DNA from 2 places in the Syntrophomonas curvata genome. Region 2 is predicted to be linked to the other one. Evidence: predicted binding sites of a transcription regulator. Region 2 holds the regulator's gene; the other holds the start of a gene.
The links. The regulator CtsR, encoded in region 2, represses protease genes until heat stress. The targets are predictions, from matches to a motif close to AAGGTCAANNAAGGTCAAAT.
Positions count from the first base shown of each region.

Region 1 (6,220 bases), 110 kb from region 2:
CTTTCCCCAAATCCGGTAAAAAATCCTCATAGTCTGATTATCCCCAGCCCATATTGCTACCCATCCACGCATACATATGCCAAAAGCCATAAACAACGTTTATGGCTTTTGGCATATTACTTATAATTTTCTCGGGAACACAGCTGTGAACTAAGACTCACTAATAATGGACCCCTCACAAGGACAACGATATGTGCTTCACACATAATAATGGAGCGGGAAAAGGGGTTCGAACCCTCGACACCCGGCTTGGGAAGCCGGTGCTCTACCACTGAGCTACTCCCGCACCAAAGTTATTTTATAACAGATGAAGACCGGAGTCAACCTGCCCCCTTGAAAGCAATTACTGGAGGCATAAAACAAATGTGTTATTTGCTCGATTTAGATGCAGACCTCGGCGCGGGCATAAACAAAACGGCTCCCCACATTGTGAGGAGCGCGAATTGCATGCAGGCGCAGCCTGCTAGTGCGAGCGTTCATAAGGACAAACTCTCAAACCCGCATGAAATAAGGAAAACCGGCAGTAAACAGATGAATATTACAAAGCTAAATACGGCCACTAACCTTCCATAGTTAGTGGAAGGTTAGTGGCCGACGAATTGTATACCTCTAATATTTCCCTAAATAAATCCATAGGATCCATTTCCAAAGCGTAAGCATGATGTATAAGCAATTCAACACTAATCCAGTTTTTCCCTCGCTCAAGGTTTGCCAAGTGTCTTTGAGAAATCCAAGGAACGTTGTTGAAAATTTCTGCACTTCGTTTCTCAATAAAGCTTTCTCTACTGTGATAAGGCTTTCCAAGTAATTTGCGCTTTTCTGCTAACATTGTTCCGATATCAACCAATAGGCGACTATACTCTTTTTTCTCTGCCATTTCCCAGTCCTTAATATGCACCATGGTGCATTGAAATATGTTGTATCCATGATAATATAAAATCAAACACAAAGCAATAGCTTTCGTGTAAAAAAACTACTTAGGAGGACAACCTATGAAAAAAGACACATTAAAATTTCGAGTTCGAGCGCTACGTACACTTGCTTCACCTTATAGTAAAGATGATGAAGACGAAAGCACATTCGAAACAATCTATTACCTTCTGGTAAACATGAAGGATTTACCTGTTAACATTCCTATGGATGTGAACCCTCGTGTTCCCAAAATGACCACCAATCCAGCTAAGAACCTTAGGGCTGCGGTCGTGGAGCCTGAAACGGACTTTTATCTAAACAATCGCGGTATTGTTATTTCAGCCAAATCACTTGCATTCGACTCCGCAAGTTCAATTGTTACTGTTGATTTAGGGGATCAATCCGAAGATAGCGACAGGAGTCTGTTCGGCATCCTTGATGGTGGGCATACATACAAAGCCATCATTGATCAGCGGAGTAAAATTCCAAATGATATTGAAAAATATGTGCGTATGGAAGTAATCACCAATGTTCAGAATGTCACACGATTGTCAGATGCAAGAAATACGTCTGTACAGGTAACGGATATTGCGCTTTTTAACTTGGACGATAAGTTTGAGAATATTAAAAAATCTATTCAAAATCAGCCATATGCAAATATGATTGCATACAAGGATAATGAAAACAAGGAAATCGGCATAGCAGAGCTACTTCGTTTAATGTATGCTTTTGATATTGAAAGTTTTCCCGATGACTCATCTGCTCCGATTCAGAGTTATTCAGGAAAGGCGCAGGTATTTAAACGTTATAAAGCCGCTTGCGATTCTCCACTTTATTTGTCATTAGTGAAACATATCCCTGATTTGGTATTATTATATGATACGATTGAGCGAGAAATCTCAGAAAAATACAAGGAGTACAAAATAGCTCAGGGTGTTGCAATTCCTAGATTTGGGCGGGTTCGCGGCATAGAGCCTAGTGAAAAAGAAAATGGAGAGAGTCAATCCTTCAATTCTTTTTTTCTGAAGAACGAGATGCAATACAAGACTTCTACGGGATATATCTACCCGATTTTTGGAGCTTTTAGGAGTCTGCTGCAGTTTGATAGTGAAACCGGAGAGGTATCGTGGCTCTTTAATCCCATTGAAATATGGAATGACGTTGGAGTGAGCTTAGCTCAAAACACGTTTGAATCTTTTTCAAATCCCCAGCTCGCAGGAAAGGACAAGCCTCTATGGCTATCAAACTATCGCATTGTTGAAACACAAAGTCTTAGAAAGCTACTAAAGCAAAAAAGTAAAAAATAACACAAAAAAACAGGTTGGTATTGTACCAACCTGTTTTTGTCCTTATGACCACTTAAGGGTCATTCGTAATGGCGGAGCCGACGGGATTTGAACCCGCGATCTTCGGCTTGACAGGCCGATATGCTAAACCGCTGCACCACGGCTCCGCGAATTAAAGTATCCACTATTATTCTAACTGCTGTCGTGATATTCTTCAACACCTGCCAGGAGAAGTGCTCTGCAATCTATTTAACCATGGAAAATCCGGGCCTGCTATGGCCCTTACACCGGCATATCACCTCTTTTCCCATATCTATTTCTCTTGCTGAAGTGAGATATTTAATCAAAAATTCTTTGACTATTATTGACTATTAAGCATCAAGATATTATACTCAGAGACAGCAGGACATATAAATTTTTACCCTTACAAGAGATTATCTGACCATATTTGACCAATGTTTTTTTAATGGGCTTAATTAAGGGAGGTTGTTAAAATGACAAAAGCTTTAGGTATTGATTTAGGCACGACTAATTCAGCCGTTGCAATTATGGATAATGGCAGTCCGGAGGTTATTGCCAATGCCGAAGGAGCCCGGACTACGCCTTCGGTAGTAGCTTTTAAAGGTGAAGATCGGTTAGTAGGACAGATCGCCAAACGGCAGGCGGCACTTAATCCGGAGAACACCTTCTATTCCGTGAAAAGATTCATGGGCAGGAGGTTTAAGGAGGTTGCCGATGAGAGAACCCTGGTTCCTTATAAGGTAGCGGCCGGTAATGATGACGCGGTTCGTTTCAAGGTTAATAACAATCTGGTTTCGCCCGAGGAAATATCTGCTATGGTGCTGACCAAGCTGGTAGAGGATGCTTCCCGTTATATGGGGGAAAAGATTACTGATGTGGTAATTACCGTACCAGCCTACTTTAATGACGCCCAGCGCCAGGCTACCAAGGATGCGGGGAGAATTGCGGGATTAAATGTATTGCGCATTATCAACGAGCCTACCGCAGCCGCCCTGGCTTATGGCCTGGATAGTAAGAACAACCAGACTATCCTGGTCTTCGACCTGGGGGGAGGAACCTTTGACGTATCTATTCTGGAAGTAGGCGACGGCGTTTTTGAGGTAAAATCCACTAACGGCAACACCCACCTGGGAGGAGACAATTTTGATAAACGGGTGGTAGACTGGCTGGCCGATGAGTTTAAAAAAGACTACGGGATCGACCTGCGCAAGGATAAGCAGTCTCTGCAAAGGCTGACCGAGGCGGCCGAGAAGGCCAAGGTTGAATTATCCAGTGTGATGGAGACGCAGATAAGCCTGCCCTTTATTACTGCCGATGCCGAGGGTCCCAAACACCTGGATATGAAATTGACCCGGGCCAAGTTTGAGGACTTAATCCATGATTTGGTTGAAGAACTGAGACTGCCAGTGGAAAACGCTCTAAAAGATGCCCGCCTGACTAAACAGGATATTGAGGAGGTCATCCTGGTGGGTGGTTCCACCCGGGTTCCGGCGGTGCAAAAACTGGTGCAGGATTTAACCGGTAAAGAACCGAACATGGGGGTAAACCCGGATGAAGTGGTAGCGGTAGGCGCTGCTATTCAAGCCGGAGTTCTGTCCGGCCAGGTGAAGGATGTCGTCCTGCTGGATGTCACCCCCCTCTCCCTGGGGGTAGAGACCATGGGGGGTATAATGACCAGGATTATCGAAAGAAATACCACTATCCCGGCACGCAGAAGCGAGGTGCTTTCCACTGCTGAAGATAATCAGCCCGCCGTAGATATACATGTCCTGCAGGGAGAAAGAGAGTTGGCCCGGGATAACCGTTCCCTGGGGCAGTTTAAACTGGATGGAATTCCTGCCGCTATGAGGGGGGTTCCGCAAATTGAAGTGACTTTTGATATTGATGCCAACGGCATTTTAACCGTCAGTGCCCGGGATAAATCCAGCGGTAAGGAACAAAGCGTTACTATCAGTAATTCTTCCAATCTGGATAAAGCGGAAATTGACCGTATGATAGAAGATGCCAAGCAGTATAGTAAGGAAGACCGCAGAAAACGGCAGGAAGCTGAAGTCCGTAATCACGCTGACGGGGTATGCTATAATGCCAGCCGTCAAGTGGAAGCCATGGGAGCAGCAGTATCATCGGCTGAAAAGGAAAAAGCCGAGGCAGCCATTAAAAATCTGCGCCAGGCCTTGGAAGAAAAAGCGCCTGCCTCCCAGCTTGAGACTATGGTGCAGGAACTGGAGGAAATTCTGGCGGGACTGGGAAATGCCAGTGCTGCTGAAAGCGGCCCGACGGCAAGTGATTCCGAGGTTATTGATGCCGAATTTGACGAAAACTAAAACCAAAAGGGGGTCAGGAAGCTATGGCAGTAACCTTTCGTGATTATTACGAGACCCTGGGTGTGCCTCGTGATGCGGATGAAAAGAAAATAAAAGCGGCGTACCGGAAACTGGCTCGCAAATGGCATCCTGACCTCCACTCCGGTAAAGCCAAGGAGCAGGCGGAGGAAAAATTCAAGGAGATCAACGAAGCTTACGAGGTATTAAGTGATGCCGAGAAACGGGCCAAGTACGACACTCTGGGCAGCAACTGGAGAAATGGCGACCAATTTGACCCGGGTGATATGGGCAGCACCTATTACTACAGCACTGATTTTAATCCCGCTGATTTTCAGGGGTTCAGCGATTTCTTCGCCAGCGTTTTCAGCAGCCAGCCGGGGAATCGCCAGCAGGCCAGTTACTATGATGGGCCCATCCGGGGGCAGGATGTGGAGAGTGCAATTGAACTGACTCTGGAGGAAGCGTATCATGGCGGCAATAAATCTCTGCGGCTATCCGCCGGAGAGGTCTGCGGCAAGTGTCATGGTCAGGGAAGATGGGGACGCGCTATCTGTACTCAATGCGGAGGCACCGGTTCCATATCCGCCCTGCGTAATATAGAGGTAAAAATACCGGCCGGAGTTACCGAGGGGAGCTCTATCCGCCTTAAAGGACAGGGAGGAGAGGGTATGGGCGGCGGCCCGCAGGGAGACTTGTATCTTAAGGTAAAGCTGCTGCCCCACCATTTGTTCACGGTACAGGGTCAAGATATCGAGTATATCTTGACCCTGCGCCCCGACCAGGCGGTTTTGGGGGATAAAATCACGGTTCCCACCCTGGATCGTTCGCTGAATGTTACGATTCCGCCGGGAACCCCTGATGGCAGAAAACTCCGGCTTAAAGGCAAAGGCCTGCCGGGCCGCGGAGGAAATAACGGCGATCAGTATATAAAGATAAATATCAATATTTCGCCTGTTATTAGTGAAGAAGAAAAAAAGCTGTATCGCCAGATAAGGGCAATCCATGAAAGGCAGGGGGACGTATGATGAAATTGGTTAAAATTATTCATCCCGTCGATGAAAATTGGCTGCCCGTATCCCGGCTCTCCATTCACCCCGGAATCCTGGATATGCTGGAAGAACTGGGAGTAATAGAGGTAGCCAATGAACAGGTGGAACAAAAATCCCTGCAGCGCCTGAACAAGATTATTCGCCTGCGGGAGGCGCTGGGAATCAATCTTAACGGGGCGATTTTAATTACTGATTTATTGGATCGGGTGGCAGAACTGGAGGATGAAGTCCGCCGCTTAAAAGAAATGAGGTGAAAAGCATGAATATAGAAAGACTAACTCAAAAATCCCGTCAGGCTTTGGCGGAAGCGCAGCAGCTGGCAGCGGAAAAACATCATCAGGAGGTGGGCGGAAAACACCTGCTGCTGGCTTTACTGGACCAGGAAGGCGGAGTTGCCGGTCGTTTTTTAGAACAATCCGGGATTGACATTTCTTCTTTGCGCGACGGGTTAATTAAATTAATCGATAAAATCCCTGGCGTTTATGGCTATGAAGGTTCCGTATATATGAGCGGAACCGTTTCCCGGGTTATAGCCCGGGCGGAAAGAGAAGCCCAGAGCTTGAAAGACGATTTCGTAAGTGTCGAACACCTTATGCTGGCTGTAATGGCCGAAGGGGAAAATGATCTG
Region 1 is NZ_CM129641.1:3,156,853-3,163,072, forward strand. Features, by position in the region: tRNA gene ACU70B_RS14675 (tRNA-Gly) at 212-286, opposite strand; gene ACU70B_RS14680 (XRE family transcriptional regulator) at 560-877, opposite strand; gene ACU70B_RS14685 (AIPR family protein) at 993-2,219, shown strand; tRNA gene ACU70B_RS14690 (tRNA-Asp) at 2,289-2,365, opposite strand; gene dnaK (molecular chaperone DnaK) at 2,693-4,543, shown strand; gene ACU70B_RS14700 (DnaJ C-terminal domain-containing protein) at 4,567-5,568, shown strand; gene ACU70B_RS14705 (chaperone modulator CbpM) at 5,565-5,846, shown strand; gene clpB (ATP-dependent chaperone ClpB) at 5,852-6,220, shown strand, end outside.
Region 1: the regulator CtsR is predicted to act here: its motif matches at 2,635-2,654, upstream of dnaK (molecular chaperone DnaK).

Region 2 (6,220 bases):
ACGATGAACCCGGCATTATTGCCGACATCAATGCGCAATCACCCCATATCCTGGTTGCGGCTCTGGGAGCCCCCAAGCAGGAATACTGGCTGAACAGGAACCGGGAACTTCTAAAAGTGCCGGTGTGCATGGGGGTGGGAGGCAGTTTTGATGTCATTGCCGGTGTCAAACAGCGAGCACCACAGCTTTTTATTAAATTAAACCTGGAGTGGTTCTATCGTTTACTTACCGAACCGGCACGCTTTAGGAGGCAGTTAGCCTTGCCCGCCTTTGCCCTTAAGGTTTTAAGGCAAAAACATAGTCTGCGTCGCCCTGGCCCGGAGCAGGGATAAGGTTGTAAGGTGAGAGGGGGATTACCATGGATAAAACCCGGGTTTTTGCTTTAGATATCGGAACCAGAAAAATCATTGGTTTGGTTATGGAGAAGCTCGACCACCACTATAAGGTTGTTGATGCAGAAATGCTGGAGCATAGTACCCGAGCCATGATGGATGGGCAGATCCACGATGTGGAGGCTGTAGCCGCCACTATAAAACAGATTAAGGACACTCTGGAAGCGCGTTTGCAGATTAAACTGGAATCGGCGGCGGTAGCTGCGGCAGGGCAGGCATTAAAGACTTCCCCGGGGCAATGCCGTAAGAGCCGCTCGATTTTGACCGAGATAAGCAACGAAGAAGTAAGGGCCCTGGAGATCGAGGCGGTTCATAAAGCCCAGTATAAGCTGGCCCAAGAAGAACAGGGGGCTAGGGGCCGAAATAGTTATTTTTGTGTGGGATACAGCGTGATGGAGTATTCGCTGGAAGGCCAGGCTATCAGTAAACTGCAGGGGCAGGTGGGAAACGAAATAGCAGTTGAGGTGATTGCCACTTTTCTGCCCCGGGTGGTGGTGGACAGCCTGTTTTCCTCCCTCAAAAGGGCGGGACTTAAAATCGAAAGCCTTACTTTAGAGCCGATTGCAGCTTTAGCAGTGGCGATACCGCCTGCGATGCGCCTGTTAAATCTGGCTTTGGTGGATATCGGCGCCGGTACCTCGGACATCGCTTTGGTTAAAGAAGGCAAGGTATTTGCTTATGCCATGGTACCTACCGCTGGCGATGAATTGACCGAATACCTGGCCGCCCGCTATCTGCTTGATTTTGATACTGCCGAGAGCACCAAACGGTGCCTGACGGTGCAAGATCAGGTTGAAATAGCTGATATCCTCAATAACCGGCAGCTTATGCCCAGTCAGGAATTGTGCCGGGAACTGCAACCGCTGGTAGACGAAATGACCAGTGAGATAGCCCATGTCATTACCGGCCTTAATCAAAAGGTACCTGATGCGGTAGTCTGCGTGGGGGGAGGAAGCCTCACTCCTTCCCTGACCACCAGCTTGGCAAATAAACTCGGTATCCCTGCCAACCGGGTGGGTATAAGGACGGTACAGAATCTGGATTATATCCATACCGACAAAGGCTTTCTGAGTGGCCCCCAGGGTATCACCCCTCTTGGTATAGCTTACAACTACTTTACTATTCCCCCCATACCCTTCATCAAGGTATCGGTAAACGGAAGGGAAACCGCCCTCTGGAACATGGGTGAACTCAACGTAGCCGCAGCTCTTTTGAGCTCAGGCATATCCCTTAATAACCTCTATGGTAAGCCTGGCATGGGCAAAACCATCGAAATCAATGGCTTTGTCAAGGTAATAAAGGGAAGCATGGGAACTGCTCCCCTGATCAGGGTAAATGGCGAATCCGGTTCATTGGAAACCAGGCTCCAGGATGGGGACAGCATTGAGTTCACGCCGGGCCGGGATGGTGAAGGAGCCCGTTTGACCGGAAGAGACCTGGTACCAGGCATCAAAGGTCAGGTAAAGGTTAACGGTGAACTATATGAGCTGGAACCGGTAATAACCGTGAACGGAGAACCCTTTGATCCTGATGCTCCCATACCGGATCGGGCCAGGATTGAATTTGCCAACGTAAACAGTGTTTATAATATCCTGCGCCTGAGCGGACTAGACGACTACTGGCTGCGGGAGCAAACCTACCGCTATTATCTGGACGACCGGGAAATCACGGTTACCTGGATGCCGGTTGAGGTTCAGGTCAACGGCTTAAAGGCCGGGGTCAAGCAACAGGTGGAGCCCGGCGCCGATATAACTTACAGCCGCAAACCGCTGCGCCCCTCTATTAAAGACCTGCTGGACGGTACAGACTATTGGGGCATCAATGTTAATGTCAATGGTGAGGAAGTAAGGCTTCCCGGCAAAGGCGCCGGTATAGAAATCGATGGTCAGACAGCTGCAATCCATGATGAAATCCGTGACGGTGCCCGCATAACCTTAAACCGGGATAAAGGCGGGGCTATCTTAAGCGATATATTCAAGGTCATAGAAGTCAAACCGGCCGTCAATGCTAAACTGCTCATAAAAGTAGACGGGGAAGCGGCTGGTTTTACCACTCCTATACGAGAAGGAAGTAAAATCGAGCTTGGTTGGGAATGACCTGTTAAGACAACAGGCCCCTGGCGCTAAACCTTATAGCCAGGGGCCTGTCTTATATTCTGGTCATATTAATCTGCATATCTGGCTAAAATATATAAGGGCCTTTTAGTTAAATTTAGTCAAGGATGTTTAAACATAGCTATTTACATTTTAAAAATCAGTAGTAAAATTAAAACATATAGTCAATTAAAGTCAAAGAGGGGACGAGGTAATGAAAAAAAGCCTGGCCGACCGAATTGAACAATACCTTAAAGTATTGATTGAGCGCAGTGATGACAAACAGATTGAGATTCAAAGATCAGAGCTGGCGGAGACCTTTGGTTGCGTTCCTTCCCAGGTAACCTATGTTATCAGCACCAGATTCACCGAATTTGAGGGCTACCTTACGGAGAGCCGCCGTGGCGGCAAAGGTTTTGTCCGTATCACCAGGTATCAGCTGGAAGATGAAGAAAATGCCGGCAAAGATGAATTGATGACATTGATAGATGAACTGCTGCAGGAAAAAGCAATTACGGCGAGCCAGGGGGAAATACTTCAGCATCTTATCGCCTGTGCTTTTAAAGATATGTCACCCGAATATAGAAAGCATTTATTTAAGCAGCTTAGAGTTGTGCTGGCCGATTATACCGATACCAACTGAGTTCAGAAACAGCAAATAAAAAGTTATGAGTATAAACAAATTCGTTACTTCAAAGGAGGAATGGGCATGTATTGCGAAGAGTGCAAACAAAGACCGGCAACGGTTCATCTTACTCAGATGTATAACGGCAAAAAAGTGGAGACTCATTTATGCGAAGCATGTGCAGCCCAGAAAGGGGCTTTTATGTTTGATGTGGCCAATAATTTCTCTATACCCAATTTGTTGGGCAGTCTGTTTGGAAGCAATTTTAATCTTCCCGATGTAAAGGCGCAATTACCGGTAGGGATTTGTCCCAATTGCGGTATGAGCTTAAATGATATCAGGAATACCGGCAGGTTAGGTTGTTCCGAATGCTACACCGCTTTTGAAAAGGAGCTGGATCCTACTCTGCGCAGGGTTCATGGTAATAGTGAGCATGTTGGCAAAGTACCCGCTCGGGGAGGAGAAAAGGTCATGGTGAAGAAAAAAATTGAAACCCTGAAGCAACAACTGCAACAGGCGGTTGCGGCTGAGGATTATGAAAAGGCAGCAGAAATCAGGGATACAATCAAAGATATAGAGAAAAAGCTAGGTTAGGGGGAAGGACAATGAAAGCCGATAATTTACTGAACAGCAGTTTTGTCCGTTGGATGGCTGCTGATGAAGGTCCGGAGTCTGACATAGTAATAAGCAGCCGGGTGCGTTTAGCCAGGAATCTTGACTTGATCCCTTTTCCGCAGATACTTGACCGGGAGAGCGGGAAAAAGAGCCTGCAGACCATAGAGAATGCCTGGAAAAAAAGCACCATCCCCAATCTTAGGGAAATGGAATTGCTTACCTTTAACCAGCTTACCGCTCTGGAGCGGAAAATGCTGGTGGAAAAGCATCTGATCAGCCCCGGGCATGCAGAATCGGATGAATCGTATCGGGGTGTACTGACTAATCAGGACGGCTCTCTGGTAATAATGATAAACGAGGAAGATCACCTGCGTATCCAGTGCTTTCTGCCCGGTTTGCAACTGCAGGAGTGTTACCGCCAGGCTCAACAGATAGATGATGACCTGGAACAGCACCTGAATTTTGCCTTTGACGAAAGAAGGGGATACCTTACTTCCTGCCCCACTAATGTTGGAACCGGAATGCGGGCTTCAGTTATGCTCCACCTGCCGGCTATAGCCATCAGCGGGCAGACCAGCCAGATCTTTCACAATATCGCTCAGCTGGGTATGACCGTACGAGGCATATATGGGGAAGGGACCGAAGTTATAGGGAATTTTTTCCAGCTCTCCAATCAGGTAACCCTAGGCCAGACCGAGGAAGATATCATTAATAATCTAACGGGCATAACCGAACGGATTACCGAGCAGGAAAGATTGTTGAGAGAAAGGCTCAAGGAAGATATGCAATACCAGCTTGAGGACCGTGTAGGCAGGGCTTATGGAATACTGAGCAGTGCCCGGGTAATTAATTCCAATGAAGCGATGGCCCTCCTATCCGATGTAAGGCTGGGAGTTGACCTGGGGATACTGGCCAGAATAAAACCCTTCGCCCTCAATGAACTGGTGATTGCCATCCGCCCTGCCCACCTGCAGAAGAAGGCGGGCAAGGAAATGGATGCCTTCCATCGCGATATAAAACGCGCCGAGGTCATAAAGGAAAGACTCGCCGCCACCAGGGAGCATTGAACAAGAAGTAACCAGGCGCAGATTAGCACTGAGGCTGCATGTCTGCCGGTCATGCCTTTGGGGTACGAAATTGCGGCCGTGGTGCGTTCATCAGAATTAACCGGACGAAAAACCTTTAAAAAAATCGGTGATAATCTGTATAATCAATGGTTGGCATAAAACCGTTCGATAAACGAAAGGAGGAGTTATATATGTTTAGAAGATTTACCCAGAGGGCAAGAAATGCCGTTATTCATGCTCAGGAAGAAGCCCGGCAGCTTAATCACCCGGCTATCGGCACCGAACATATACTGCTGGGACTGCTCCGGGAAGGTGAAGGAGTAGGCGCCCGGGCGCTTTTAAATATGGGACTGGACTTGGAAAAGGTGCGTCAGGAAATCACCCGCCTGATCGGCGAAGATAATGCCAATGCGGAAAGAGCGGCCGGTGATCTGCCCATCACCCCCCGGGCCAAGAAGGTGTTTAACCTGGCTTTTGACGAGGCCCGCTTGCAGGGGGTCAATTATGTGGGCACCGAACATCTGCTGCTGGCTTTAATCCGGGAAGAGGAAGGGGTGTCAGGCCAGGTCTTGATATCCATGGGAGTAAGGCTGGAGCAGGTCAGGGAGCAGGTCATGCTGCTTTTAGGCGGAGAAGCCTCGGCCGGTTACAACAGCAATCCCTATCAGGAATCCCAGGTAAACCCAGCCGCTTCCCTCCAGGCTAAAAAGAAAAGCCGGAGCAAAACCCCGACTCTGGACTCCTTTAGCCGCGACCTAACTCAGGATGCAGGGGAGGGACGGCTGGACCCGGTGATCGGCCGGGAAAAGGAGATAGAACGGGTAGTACAGATACTTTCGCGCCGAACCAAGAACAATCCGGTTTTAATCGGTGATCCGGGCGTAGGCAAGACGGCTATTGTAGAAGGGTTGGCGCAGCGGATAAATGAAAACCATGTTCCGGAAATTCTGAGCAATAAAAGGGTAGTAGCCCTGGATATTTCCACTATGATAGCCGGAACCAAATACCGGGGGGAATTTGAGGATCGCTTAACCAAGATAGTTAATGAAATAAAATCCGCCGGAGATGTAATCATATTCATTGATGAACTGCACACCATAGTAGGAGCCGGTGCGGCCGAAGGGGCAATAGATGCGGCCAATATTCTCAAACCCTCTCTGGCCCGGGGGGAATTCCAATGTGTGGGCGCCACTACCTTAAACGAATACCGCAAGCATATTGAAAAAGATGCGGCCCTGGAAAGGCGCTTCCAGCCCATCGTGGTGGACGAACCCGGTGAGGAAGAGAGCGTAGAGATATTGAAAGGCCTGCGCGACCGTTATGAGGCTCATCATGGAGTTAAGATAAAAGACGAAGCCATCACTGCAGCCGTTAAGCTGTCGACTCGCTACATCAGTGACCGTTATCTGCCCGACAAGGCCATTGATC
Region 2 is NZ_CM129641.1:3,051,599-3,057,818, reverse strand. Features, by position in the region: gene ACU70B_RS14160 (WecB/TagA/CpsF family glycosyltransferase) at 1-332, shown strand, start outside; gene pilM (pilus assembly protein PilM) at 359-2,488, shown strand; gene ACU70B_RS14150 (CtsR family transcriptional regulator) at 2,700-3,128, shown strand; gene ACU70B_RS14145 (UvrB/UvrC motif-containing protein) at 3,195-3,704, shown strand; gene ACU70B_RS14140 (protein arginine kinase) at 3,716-4,792, shown strand; gene ACU70B_RS14135 (ATP-dependent Clp protease ATP-binding subunit) at 4,984-6,220, shown strand, end outside.